One region of the Marinomonas sp. ABL3_031 genome, then DNA from elsewhere that is predicted to be linked to it. Evidence: riboswitches for the same ligand, from Rfam matches in the RefSeq annotation. Region 1 holds a riboswitch; the other holds the start of a gene.
The links. Region 1 has a riboswitch for FMN ahead of ACXAH2_RS10055 (6,7-dimethyl-8-ribityllumazine synthase). Riboswitches for the same ligand answer to the same signal wherever they lie in the genome.
Positions count from the first base shown of each region.

Region 1 (6,800 bases):
TCCTAACAGGGAAACCACCACCACTTTGGCATTTTCCAATACCTTATGTTCGTACAAATCATAAGCCGCAGGTTTCACCAACTGCATCCAATTGGCTAAACGCACACTGGGTAAATAGTTTTCACCTTGAATGTCATCTAACGCAGCGCCAAGGGCTCCTAAGACCGAATCCGCTGCGGCTAATATGACCAAGTCTGCTGGACTTTGCCCTAGATCAACAATGCCTTCATCATCGACAAAGCCACCTGGTTTGGCTGCTAATAAATGCACTTTTGGAACCTTTTAAGCACTCAAAGCGTCATTCAACGCCCCTTCAATGGTCTTTTTGTCAATGCCTTTACCAATGAAAACCAGCTGGGTCTGACGCACTTCTTCCGCCTGCCATAAGCGATCAAAGTAACGATCCAATCGACGACCTACCGCCTGAAACACCTGACGCATTGGCTTACCATGAACCGCTGCAAAACCTTTCACGCGGAAAATATTATGTCCCTCTATTAATTGTTCAAGCGCTTCTTGCAACAAGTCAGAAGACACTTCACCCAATTTCACCACAAAAGAATCAAAATGATCATGGGCATGTTCGTGATGTTCACCGTGAGCATGATGATGATCATGATGGTTATGTACTGCGTCAATACGCTCTTCTGAAGCGGCATCAATGCCTAATAGTTTATCCAAAGAAGCTTCACCGTTTTCGATATAAACGGTTTTCACAGTATTGGGTGCTTCTTTGGCTATCACTTGTTGCACTTTGACGCGCTCAGCATCGTCCAATAAATCATTTTTGCTGACCACCACTAAGTCCGCAGCACTCAACTGATCGTCCAATAACTCTTGCAAACTTGGATCATGGTCTAAACTATCATCCGCCAAACGCTGCGCTTGTACTTCCTCTTCATTGTGAGCAAAACGTCCAGCCGCAACGGCAGGACCGTCCACAACCGTGATCACAGCATCAACCGTACAATGTTCTTTGATACCCGGCCAGTTAAAGGCTTGCACTAGAGGCTTTGGTAAGGCTAAACCACTGGTCTCGATCAAGATGTGGTCAATATCGTCACGACGTGCGACTAACTGTTCCATCACGGGCAAAAACTCTTCTTCTACGGTGCAACAAATACAGCCGTTAGCCAGTTCATAAAAGCCTTCTTTGCTGCGCTGACCACCGCTTTGTTCGTCGTCGCAATCCAGCGGACAAGCACGTAATAAATCTGAGTCAATGTCTAACTCACCAAATTCATTCACGATAACAGCAATACGTTTGCCTGCCGCTTGTTTCAATACGTTAGAAAGTAAAGTCGTTTTACCGCTGCCCAAGAAGCCAGTCACTATGGTGGTAGGGATTTTATTTAGTTGCATGAGTTATCCTTTGTTCTTCTCAGTACGATGGATTTTGCGAAAAATGTGTGCCTGAGTTTTGTCGTATAAATAAGAGTCAGCAAAGTCATCTGTGTCTAGCACTTTACCCACTAAAATCAAACTGGTGCGAGTAAATTTCTTTGCTCTTACTTTTGCCACTATGTCAGCCAAAGTACCCGTCACGAAATCCTGATCAGGCCAACTGGTGCGATAGCACACTGCCACAGGGCAATCTTCCCCATAATGCGGAATCAGTTCTTCAACAATTTTATGAATGCGCGTAATACCAAGGTGAATCGCCAAGGTAGCGCCACTTTGTGCTAGAGCGGGAAGTCGCTCACGCTCAGGGAAAGGCGTTTTGCCCTCGTAGCGCGTCATAATGACGGTTTGCGATACACCGGATAAGGTCAGCTCTTTTTTCAATAAGGCGGCAGAAGCCGCCACGGCACTGACTCCAGGAATCACTTCATAGTCAATATTCAAAGTTTGCAAACGTCGAATCTGTTCACCAATGGCACCATATAAAGCGGGATCGCCTGACTGCAGTCGCGCCACGTCTTTGCCTTCTTTAGCAGCCTTTTCAATAACAGCAGTCGTCTCATCCAAGGTCATTTCTGCGCTGTCATAAATGGTTTCTGCTGTGCCTCTTACGCTATCGATGACTTGCTCTGGAATAAGCGAACCCGCATACAATATCACCTGACAGGAAGCGATGGTTTTCACCGCCTTTACTGTCATTAAATCTGGGTCACCTGGACCGGCACCAATAAAATAAACCGTCATTTAATGCCTCTTTATTAAAGCTTTTTAGAGTAGCCTCGTGGCGTGTAAATCCACTCTTTATCGCCATTCACTATGTGTTTGGTATCTGAATTGCCGACGCTTACCATGGTAAACATGTCCACATCTTTGGCATCTAACTCACCTAGGGTAATAAAACGAATCTCTTCTTCTGGACGAGTTAACTGACGACCTATCATCACTGGGGTACTTGCTGGACGATATTGCAACAAAACATCACGTGCATGATTAAGCTGCCAGTCTCGTTTTTTGGACACAGGGTTGTAAAAAGACACGACAAAGTCCCCAGCACCGCAGGCATGCAAGCGCTTATCTATGGTTTCCCAAGGGGTTAATAAGTCCGATAAAGAAATGGTACAAAAGTCGTGACCTAGCATGGCACCAACACGGCTTGCGCCAGCTTGCATAGCTGAAATGCCGGGAATCACTTCAATGTCTACCTTTAGCCATTCAGGATGCGACTCTTTGCCCTGTAATTGCTGATCCAGCAATTCAAAAACCAAGGTTGCCATGGCGTAGATACCAATGTCGCCGCTGGAAATCAGTGCCGTTGTTTTCCCTTCAGCGGCTAACGACAAAGCCAAGCGAGCGCGCCCTATTTCTTCTCCAAGGGGCAAATCATGGAAGGCTTTACCCTCACTCAATTCACCTAGTAAGTTAAGGTAATAGCCATAACCTACCCAGTCAGAACAAGCTGCCAGAGCACGGGTTGCATTAGGTGCGACCAAACCTAAGTCACCTGGTCCCATGCCCATCACAAATAATTTACTCATCTAATCTCTGATACTCAATAATTTACCAAAACGGCTTTATTGGCGGCTATTGTACACGGATTAATGAATTGACGGGATGAAAACACTGGCAATGAAAGTGAAGGATTCTCAGGCAAGATTAAGATTCTACTTTAACAAGGCGACAATTAACTTTATCACCCGCGTCCAGCTCCAACCTAGCGTCTTGATTATACGCCCAAAAAGACACAGATTTACCCAGGTAACTAACACCGGAAGCACTGACAGCTTGAGTTAAATAATAACTTTTTTCTTGCCATATTAATTCGGCTCGATTGCCATGAAAATAAGCGAGTAACTCGTCCTGCTCACAACGATAAATCACCAGATTGGTTTGATTTTCGATTTCAATGGAAACATCGTCAGACTGAGTGTGTGGATCGATATTGCTACAAGCAGTCAGGAAGGAACAAACAAGTATGGATAAACTTTTTGTCAAAGGACGTTGAGAAAATAACATAACAAAGACTCCATTCTTGTGTAAACCCAGTTGTTAAATATAAGGTATTTCCACTCTATGTGAAGTGAACGTAGTGGTCTAAAAAGTTAACTTTTGTTACCAATACGACATAAATGTGTCATTAGGTGACAAACCTCTGATAAGCCTAATAAATTTTCAAATAGACTTTGACAAGTCTTTCTTTCTACACGTATATTTTACAGATCGGAGATATTCCGATTTCGTTCTCGGGGCGGGGTGAAATTCCCCACCGGCGGTAAAGACTCAGTCTAAGCCCGCGAGCGCCTAATCAAATGATTAGGGTCAGCAGATCTGGTGTAACTCCAGAGCCGACGGTTATAGTCCGGATGATAGAGAGCGTGTCAGACAAAACCGCAACAGGTATCACCGCTTGGTGAAACCCTATTTTGGTATTCCGTGATTATTCGGTGTTTTTGCCTGCCCGTTCGCCCTGATTCACATTTCGCTTATATTAGGATACAAAAATGAATCAGAGCTCAACGAATCAATTTGATTTCAATCCAGCTAACAAACGCATTGCGATTCTTCATGCTGCTTGGCACGAAGAGATTGTGATGAACTGTGCCAACGCTTTTTGTGAAGAGTTGGTTGCACGTGGTTATAACAAAGATCTCATCGATCTTATTCCTGTGCCCGGCGCCTATGAAATTCCACTGCAAGCCAAGTTATTGGCAAAAAGTGGTCAATACGCAGCGATTGCCGGTACCGCTTTAGTGGTCGATGGTGGTATTTATCGTCACGACTTTGTCGCACAGACGGTATGCAGCGCGTTGATGCAAGTGCAATTAGAAACAGAAGTGCCTGTGCTAACAGCCGTGTTAACCCCGCACAACTTTCATGAACATGAAGAGCACAAGAACTACTTTAGCCGTCACTTTGTGAAAAAAGGCACTGAGTTAGCAAATGCTTGTGACCAAGCCATTCGCCTAACGGAAAGCGCCAAAGCACTAGCGTAATTATTTACGTAAAGGCTAAAACATCAGCGTCCCGCCTGTAAGGATGGGACGCTTCCCTTTACAGAAGAGTTACCGCCAGAAAACTAATGGCACTCGGCACTGCCTGAATAAAGAGAATCTTTTTGCTGGATGTCATACCACCGTAAAGACCCGCCACAAAAACACAAAGCAGAAAAAAGATCACGATAGACTGACCCGTTTCGCCTAGCCACAATCCCCATAACAAGCCAGCGCCTAAGAAGCCGTTGTATAAACCTTGATTCGCTGCTAACACCTTACTGGCCTCTGCAAACTCTTCGGTTAGGCCAAACGCTTTCCGCCCTTTTGAAGTAGTCCAACAAAACATTTCCAAATACAATATATAAAAGTGCAGCAAGGCCACGGCGGCCACCAAAGTCATTGTAATAATTGCCATATATCCTCCTTGCCAACAGGGTTCATTGGTACAAGTTATTCTTCTGTACTCAATTTATTTTCAAAGTCTTTCAAAACTAATCTTAATGCTTCAATTGCCACATCACGCGCTATTTGATTCGTTTCTAATAACTCAATTAAATCCACTGCCAATTTGACATGATCTGGGGCCTTCTCTAAACTCATTACTTTACTCGCTCTTTTTTTCTTAATCTAAAATCCCAGTAAAAATCTCAAACTTAGACAAACCTAGGCATGAATGGTCTAAAAAAATCCTTAAATTGGACCAATAGCCAGCAAGTTTAGCATGATATTTTTATGTATTAATTTTTGATTTCTAATTGAATTTTATTTCTTTGTAGATGGTGTTAATTATGAGTTTATCAGTAATCCAGAGGTTGTTAATTGGATTTGGCGTTCTATTGGCATTACTGATTCTCATAGCCGGAACCGGACTTGTTGGCCTAGCTAGCATGAAATCTCATTTAAATACGGTGACTGGGTATGTCGCCAACATTTCTGATGAAACCACACAACTAAGTGATCAATTATCATTAGCAGATATCGCTGTACTCAGCGCCCTAGTCACTAAATCAGAGCAAGCTCTAGACGCACCAGTTGAACGATATTCACAAGCTAAACAAGCCTTTATTATTCGTTTAACCAGCTTAGAAAAAACGGTAGATACTCAATCCGACATGCCCCAAATATTAGAAGACTTTCGCAATCGGTCAATGGAATTATTTAAAATCGCAGAGCAGTCTATTAGTACTCACAAACAATCTCTTGTATATAAACAGCAACTTCCAGATATGAAACTAAACTGGTTAGATACATTAAAGTTTGTTGCTGAAGATATTGCCGCTGTGAAAGAAGACGCCACATCAGGTGAGCAAGAGTTTGCTTTAACCTATGCAGACTCCCAAATGAAAACACTCTTGGATACTTCTTCAGATTATTTCAATATAATAGATTTAGAAGAATTAGATTTTATGCGTGATGTCATGGATAAAGGTTTAAATCGCATAAAAGACATATTACCCACGATTAACGACGAAGCAATATCAGAAGCCATCAATGAACTGCTTGCCAATTATTATGATGACAATGGCGTATTAGCAATACATTACAAGATCGGTTTGCTTGCGAAAGAATCAGAAACAGCAGCGGCAGACTTATTAGCTAAAATACAACAAATGAAAACCTTATCCAACTCACTTCAGCAACAAGTTGCTCAGGTGCGAAATCAGGCAAAAGATCAAGCATTTCAAGCATCAACCGTTGCCGTCAATATCACAGTGATCGCCGCAATATTATCTATTTTAATCGCTATCTTGATCATCACCTGGGTCAGTCGAAGCATCAAACGCCCTCTCGCTGAAGTGATGAAAGTATTAGGAATTGTCGCAAAAGGTGATTTTACTCAACGCATCAACTTAACCACTAAAGATGAATTTGGCGACCTTTCTGGTTGGGTGAATGATCTAATTAGCCACCTAAAAGAAGTTATTACAGAAGTCAGAGCAGCCTCGGATAAAGTTGGGCAAGCCTCCCACCAGACCAACAGCATTGCCAAATCTTCCCAGCAAATTATGCTTATTCAAAATGACAAAACTACTAGCGTAGCATCCGCCATGACACAAATGGCTGCAACCGTTCAACAAGTATCGAAAAATACCGAAGACAGTTTGGAGAAAATAGAAACAGTAGATGATTGGGCTAGACAAAGCTATGATAAAATGACGCATAACTTAAAAGAAATGTCCCAATTAGTCTCTCAACTTGAACATTCAGACGAATTGGTAAGTAAAGTTAGCAACCATTCTCAGAATATCGATCAAATTCTTATCGTGATTCAAGGTATCGCTGAACAAACCAATTTATTAGCATTAAATGCTGCTATTGAAGCCGCCCGCGCCGGTGAGCAAGGGAGAGGATTTGCGGTTGTTGCAGACGAAGTTCGAACCCTAGCCACCCGCACACATGAGTCAACAG
Region 1 covers NZ_JBSWYU010000007.1:187,900-194,699, forward strand. Annotated here, with positions in the region: gene cobN (cobaltochelatase subunit CobN) at 1-270, opposite strand, end outside; gene cobW (cobalamin biosynthesis protein CobW) at 283-1,362, opposite strand; gene cobM (precorrin-4 C(11)-methyltransferase) at 1,366-2,145, opposite strand; gene cobJ (precorrin-3B C(17)-methyltransferase) at 2,160-2,936, opposite strand; gene ACXAH2_RS10050 (MliC family protein) at 3,055-3,414, opposite strand; FMN riboswitch at 3,634-3,777, shown strand; gene ACXAH2_RS10055 (6,7-dimethyl-8-ribityllumazine synthase) at 3,900-4,391, shown strand; gene ACXAH2_RS10060 (DUF1304 domain-containing protein) at 4,450-4,806, opposite strand; gene rsmS (pleiotropic regulatory protein RsmS) at 4,842-4,991, opposite strand; gene ACXAH2_RS10070 (methyl-accepting chemotaxis protein) at 5,180-6,800, shown strand, end outside.

Region 2 (6,800 bases), on a different contig from region 1:
AACACAATAGCCAATGTTTCATTACTTAACCTCGACGCCAACTGTGGTATTTTTCAAGCCAATTCAACACTTTCTCTGGTGCATGGGCGCGTTTCCATTCCCCCGCTGCGTATTTGTTAGCCTCAGCCCAAGTTGGGTAAGCGTGTATCGTACCCAGTATTTTATTTAGCCCTAAGCCGTGTTTCATCGCCAAAACAAATTCGGCTAATAGATCACCAGCGTGTTCACCGACTATGGTCACCCCTAAAATTTTGTCTTTACCGGGCACGGTTAATACTTTGACAAAACCTTGTCCTGCACTGTCCGCAATGGCTCGATCCAAATCATCAATGCCATAACGCACCACTTCATAGGCCACCCCCTTGTCTTGCGCCTCTTGCTCACTTAAACCAACACGCGCCACTTCTGGATCAATAAAGGTGGTCCAAGGAATGACTCGATAATCGACTTTGAAGCGCTTCAGGGAACCAAATAAAGCGTTCACCGCGGCATACCATGCTTGATGTGCCGCTACATGAGTAAATTGATAAGGCCCAGCCACATCACCAGCGGCATAGATATTTGGGAATAAAGTTTCCAGATAGTCATTGGTCACTATGGTGCCCTTGGTTTCAATACCCAGTTCTTCTAAACCATAACCTTCCAATCGAGCTTGACGACCCACCGCACAAATTACATCATCAAACTCTACTGAGCTTTCCTCACCATGGTGTTCGACTATCATACGTTTCACTTCGCCATCTTTTTCAAAACGCACCGCATTATGCTGCGTTAAGACTTTCACACCGTTTGCTCTTAAAGTGGTTTCTGCTAACTCAGAGACATCCTTATCTTCTCTGGCCATGAGACGAGCAGAGCGCTCAATTTGAGTAACACTCGAACCCAGACGGGCAAAACTCTGCGCCAATTCACAACCAATGGGGCCACCACCGAGGATAACCAAACGTTTTGGTGGCTCATCTCGTTCCGCAAACGCTTGCCACATAGTGTCTGACGTTAAATACCCCACCTCATCCAAACCAGGTAAATCAGGAACGAAAGGGCGCGCGCCTGTGGCTAAAACAATGCTGCGCGCGGTCATGCGCTTTGTTCCGCCTTCATTTAGCTGGATTTCCACTGTCCAAGGATCGACGATTTTGGCGTAGCCTTGTACCACATCCACACCCAATCCCGTATAACGCTCCACACTATCGTGCGGTTCCACCTGACGAATCACGTCCTGTACGCGCTGCATCACCTGCTTGAAAGAGAAACTAGGTTCGCTGCTTTGAAGTCCGTATTGTTCCGCATGACGCATTTGATTGGCGACTTTGGCACTCTTAATCAAGGCCTTACTAGGTACACAGCCATAGTTCAAGCAATCGCCACCCATTTTATGCGCTTCTACCAAGGTAACTTTGGCCTTAACTGTTGCAGCAATGTAAGCACTTACCAATCCACCAGCACCTGCACCTATTACAATCATGTTGCGATCAAATTGCTTAGGTTTGGTATAAGCTTGATATACTCGACGTGCTTTCAACCAATCGAGAATTTTCTTTGATGCTAAAGGAAACACCCCTAATAAAACGAAAGACAACAACAAGGAGGGCGATAAAATACCTGACAAGCTATCAATTTGACCAAGTTGCGTACCAGCATTGACGTACACTAGCGTACCCGCCAACATGCCAAGCTGACTGACCCAGTAAAATGTGAAAGCACGAATTCGGGTTAACCCCATCAAGAGGTTAATCAAGAAAAAAGGGAAAACAGGCACTAAGCGCAAGGTAAATAGATAAAACGCGCCTTCTTTTTCAATACCTTGATTAATGGCTGCAAGACGGTCACCGAATTTAGATTGTACCGACGCCTGTAACAAGTAACGTGATACCAAGAAAGCCAAGGTGGCACCAATGGAGCTGGCAAAAGAAACAATGAATAACCCCCACCCTAATCCAAATAAAGCACCGGCCGCTAGGGTCATAATTGCCGCGCCGGGCAATGATAAGGCGGTGACTAAGACATACAACAGCAAAAAGCCACCACCAACCAAAATGGGGCTATCATTTCGCCAAGCCTCAAATTGTACCAAACCGTCTTTCAATCCGGTTAACGTCAACAGCTGGTGCAGATCAAAATAAAAAAAGCCCGTCGCCAATAGTGCAATCAGTAACAACAATCCTATCTTTTTCATTCAATACCTCATAACACCAATTGGCGCTTTAACATAATGGGTTGCTGACTATTAGACTGATAATAAAGCCAGTTTCTTACAGCATAATAGAAAAAGCATTAGAAAGAAGGGAATAAAAACAAGGATAGCAGTAAGATAGACAGACTTACTGCATGCTGTCACACAAAAAAATATTACCTAATCACCTTAAGACGTGCGGCAAGCAAGCTAAACAGCACGCCGCAGAAACATATCAAGAGCACCAGGCCAACAATGCCAGACAAACCAAATAGAGTCATCAGCGCCGCGTAGCTAGGTGGTCCAATGGTCGCTCCCAAATTACCGAATTGCGCCAATAAGCCATAGCCCTCAGCTTGTTCCTTAGCGTTGCGAGCAAGGTTGGGAATCATCGCCAAGGAAGCGCCAGGAATCATACCCAGACAAAGCACCAAGCTACCCATGATGAAGGAAAGCCACCAAGGATTATGAGAAACAAGCAATAAACTCATTGCCGCCAGCGCTACCCCTAAATACGCCAACAAAGCCACACGCTGTGGCCGCATAACATATTGTGCAATGGCACCCGCCAAAAAAGTCCCGCTGGTACTCAATAGAGGCAATATGACCAACATACTTTTATGCAGAGCTTGGTCATGGATTAACCCCGGAACATAAGTAAGAATAGATACCAAGGTACAGGTATAGAACAAGAACACCAAGCTTGGCAGTAGAGCTCGAGGATTTTTATAAATGCGTATCATCTGAACAATAATGCTGCCTTGATCCCCCACCACAGGCGGTAAAATAAGTAGCGGATTATTTCTTAATATGAAGAACAAAATAATGCCTATGCCACTGATGAAAATGCCATGAGCCAATAGCAAAGCACTTAATCCATGAGTTTCTAAAATACTTTTACCCAAACCACCAGACACAGCAAAAGCAACCCCAAAGAAAGTACCCCAAATACCCATAGTCAAGGATTTATGTTGTGGCGCACTGAATTTGGCAATCAAAGTGGGCGCTGCCACAACCACACCTAATTGAGAGAAACCTTCCAACAAGCGGGTCATCATCAACAAATTAAATGACGGTAACATTGATTGCACCATAGACAAGGTACCGCCCAGTAACAAGGCGCCAATTAACACCCGTAAATAACCAAAACGACTGGCAATCATGCCAGCAGACACACCAAATATTAACCCTGCAATACCGACAATCGATAAGGACATACCCGTTAAGGTCGCACTTTTTTGGTAGTACGCCAACAAAGCGTCAAACGACACCGAAAACTTGGCAAATTGCATGGCCGCAGAAACACCTGCAACCCAAAGTAAAATGACTTCGAGCCATTGAGTTTGGGATACATTGTGCGGTGTTTGAGTGAGAGACATGAATAATCCTTTCGAGTCACTAATAATCCTGACCCTTTGTTCAAATTGCTGGCGCTATTCTATTACAAGGTGTGATTAAAAAGATAAACAAGCACAGATTATTCCTGCAAAAAATAAAGAAAGGTGCCGTTAGAGCAAAGAAACAATGAAAATACAAGCCAAAGCACAGCCCACTGGCTGAACTTTGGCCGAGCATATTAAGCCCTTTGCGACAAGGTGTTCAACTCTGCTTTACGTAGCTCTTTGATACGTAAACCAATATTCCCCAAGATCAACATTAACCCACCAATGATCTGATAAAGCGTTAATCCCATTTCCAAGAAGTACCAGTTAATCACCGCAGCAAATACCGGGAAGGACAATTCTGCCAAGGTCGCCATCTGTGCAGGTACGGTTTTTAAGCCTTGATAGTAAAACCACATACCGATAAAACCACTTAGTAAGGCCATCACTATGACTAGCCCCATAACGGTGATTTGCATCGCCACTAAACTTTCAGTCTGCATAAAGGCTAACGGTGCTAAAACCATCAAACCGGCAACAAAGCGCCCTGACATAATGGCATTTGCCGGTACATTTTGCTTTGATAAGTATTTTCCGCATACCGTTGCCGCTCCCCAAGCGCAAACAGCCACCAGCGTAAAACCATAACCTTTGACAATACTCATTTGATCATTTGAATAATGCCACTGTACCTCGCCTAATTGACGAAGGTCCGGCCACATCATGACAAAACTACCCAAGAGAATGACGCCAGCCCAGCGTACAAAGCCTCCTTCAATTTGTTCTTTTAAGAACCAATATGCCAGCAATATAGCAACAATAGGCTGTAATTTTTGCAGTAAAATCACCACAGTAGGGTTCAAATATTGGAAGGCTTCTGTAAAGGCCAAAGTACCAACTGCCGAACCTATTCCGCCGATGAAAAACAAGCAACACAAACTTGCCCTAGACAAATGACGATAGACATGACGATAACGCCACAACATGGGTGCGACAAATAGAATCAAGGTAAGGTGTTCGATCAGAACAATTTGTAAGGTGGAATAGCCAGCACCTAGCAAGGGGTATCGGATTAAAGTATCCAGTGCCCAAGTAAAGCACGCTATCATGATAAAGAATGTTCCTGCCATCTTTGCTTTCTCCAAAATATAAGATGCACAGGGGTGATGAAAACGAATATACCATGTCGCATGCCAAGGCATGCAACAGCCAATCTGCCCCGAGTGAATAGAGACACATTTGCCTTGGTCGATCTTCTATCATCCGGACTGTAACCGTCGGCTCTGGAATCACACCAGATCTGCTGACCTTAAAATCCAAGATGAATTTTAAGCGCTCGCGGGCTGTTTAAAAGTCACACTTTTAAAGTCACCGCCGGTGGGGAATTCCGCCCCGCCCCGAAGTTCGATGTTTACGAAATTTACATGCCAACTTTAACCTTATCCCTCCAGATAGGCAATATGGCTTCTCTATCGACCTTATAAACAAGCTTCGAATTCATGCTTCTTTCATTATTTCCATAAATACTTGAGACAAGGCTAGGGAAGTCCTTCAGATTCCGCTACACTCGCCTATCCAGAAATAAGGAATTGGAATAACAATATGCCAAACTCTTCAAAAAGCGGACTGATGCTTGCCTTTACGGCCTTCTTTTTATGGGCTATTGCACCGATTTACTTCAAAGAAATGTCATTTGTACCAGCACCAGAAGTATTGGCTCATAGGGTTATTTGGTCCTGTGTACTCGTTTGTGCCCTCATCCTTATTCTCAAGTATGGTAGCGCCTTAAAAGCGGCAATTACGTCCAAACGCGCCATGTTAGGCCTGCTCTTTTCAACTCTTCTCATTGGTGTGAACTGGGGCACCTTCATTTGGGCCGTGCAACACAATCAAATGCTCAGCGCCAGTTTAGGCTATTACATAAACCCGCTGATTAGCATCATGCTAGGAGTGATTTTCTTTAAAGAAAAACTCGACTCGATTCGTCGTCTTGCTATCGTTCTGTGCTTTTGTGCTGTGGTATTTGAAGTGGTGCAATTTGGCTCATTACCTTGGGTTGCTTTAGTTTTGGCCGTTACTTTTGGCATTTATGGTTTGGTGCGCAAAAAAATCGCCATCGACAGTTTTACCGGCATGGCGGTCGAAACCGGTCTTATGTTACCTATCGCCGCGATCTATCTAATGCAAAGCCCTTCACCAACCGCTAACTTATTGGCGAATGACGCCATAACCAATTGGTTACTGTTCGCTTCAGGCCCAGTAACCATGGTACCGCTCATGTGTTTTGCTGCAGCCGCTAATCGCGTAAGCATGACCACCTTGGGCTTCATGCAATACATAGGGCCAACGGGCATGTTTTTCCTTGCCGTCTTCGTCTACGGGGAGCCTCTAAGCATCGAAAAACTGATCACTTTCATTCTTATCTGGTCTGCATTAGGTGCCTTAATCTTTGACTCAGTTCGTCACTTACGTAAGTCTCGTCGCAACCCCCTGCATCCTGCTGAGCCAGTTTAAATATCTGCAGTATCGACTCTTTTATTTTATTATCGAGAGGGCTCATTTAATAATTTATTTTTGCCGCGACTGACCTCCACTTTAGTTGCCGCTAACACGCCCTATGAAGCGGATAAAATCTGGCAAGACATGCCAACCCCTTTTGTGACCGTAGCAGCATGGGTAATGGGGCCTTACGTTATTGAGTTAAATCGAATTTTTGGCAACCAAGGTATCCCAGGTTTACAACAGGCTGTGAATCCGTAGCTACTGAGTTAGCTCAACGCGCAATACCTACTGAACATAGATAGCCTAATTGACCAACCAGAAGTGTCATGACAAATTAAAAATAATGCCTTAGCTCAAGACTATAAAGATCATTCTGATTTTCAGCTGCGCGCTGATTTTCATAATGGAAAACAAAACTATAGTCTGTATCTATGAACCATGATTGATCTATTTTTAAGTATTGCACTCTCTTATCAGCCCCCCTTTGATGAAAGGCTTCTGAATAAGAAAAACTAGTTTTTAGGGAATAAATTTCATATAAGAAGAAACCAATTTCAGGACGTATGCTTAAATTCCACCCATCCTCCAACTGGGTATTTAAAATAGAATACAAGTATAAATCCTGATGTAGAGCAAAGCTTACTCCAAGTCCGCCACTGATGTATGGCATTCTCTTACCTTGAAGTTGATCGTCTTCTATTGTCTTCATTCCCACTGAAAACTTCTTCGAAAGTCCACCAGTG
Region 2 covers NZ_JBSWYU010000011.1:108,524-115,323, reverse strand. Annotated here, with positions in the region: gene ACXAH2_RS13020 (DUF547 domain-containing protein) at 1-22, opposite strand, end outside; gene ACXAH2_RS13015 (FAD-dependent oxidoreductase) at 26-2,176, opposite strand; gene ACXAH2_RS13010 (MFS transporter) at 2,350-3,552, opposite strand; gene ACXAH2_RS13005 (DMT family transporter) at 3,750-4,685, opposite strand; FMN riboswitch at 4,803-4,964, opposite strand; gene rarD (EamA family transporter RarD) at 5,158-6,069, shown strand; gene ACXAH2_RS12995 (hypothetical protein) at 6,130-6,315, shown strand; gene ACXAH2_RS12990 (lipoprotein N-acyltransferase Lnb domain-containing protein) at 6,392-6,800, opposite strand, start outside.
Region 2: another riboswitch for FMN. It lies ahead of ACXAH2_RS13005 (DMT family transporter); the one in region 1 lies ahead of ACXAH2_RS10055 (6,7-dimethyl-8-ribityllumazine synthase).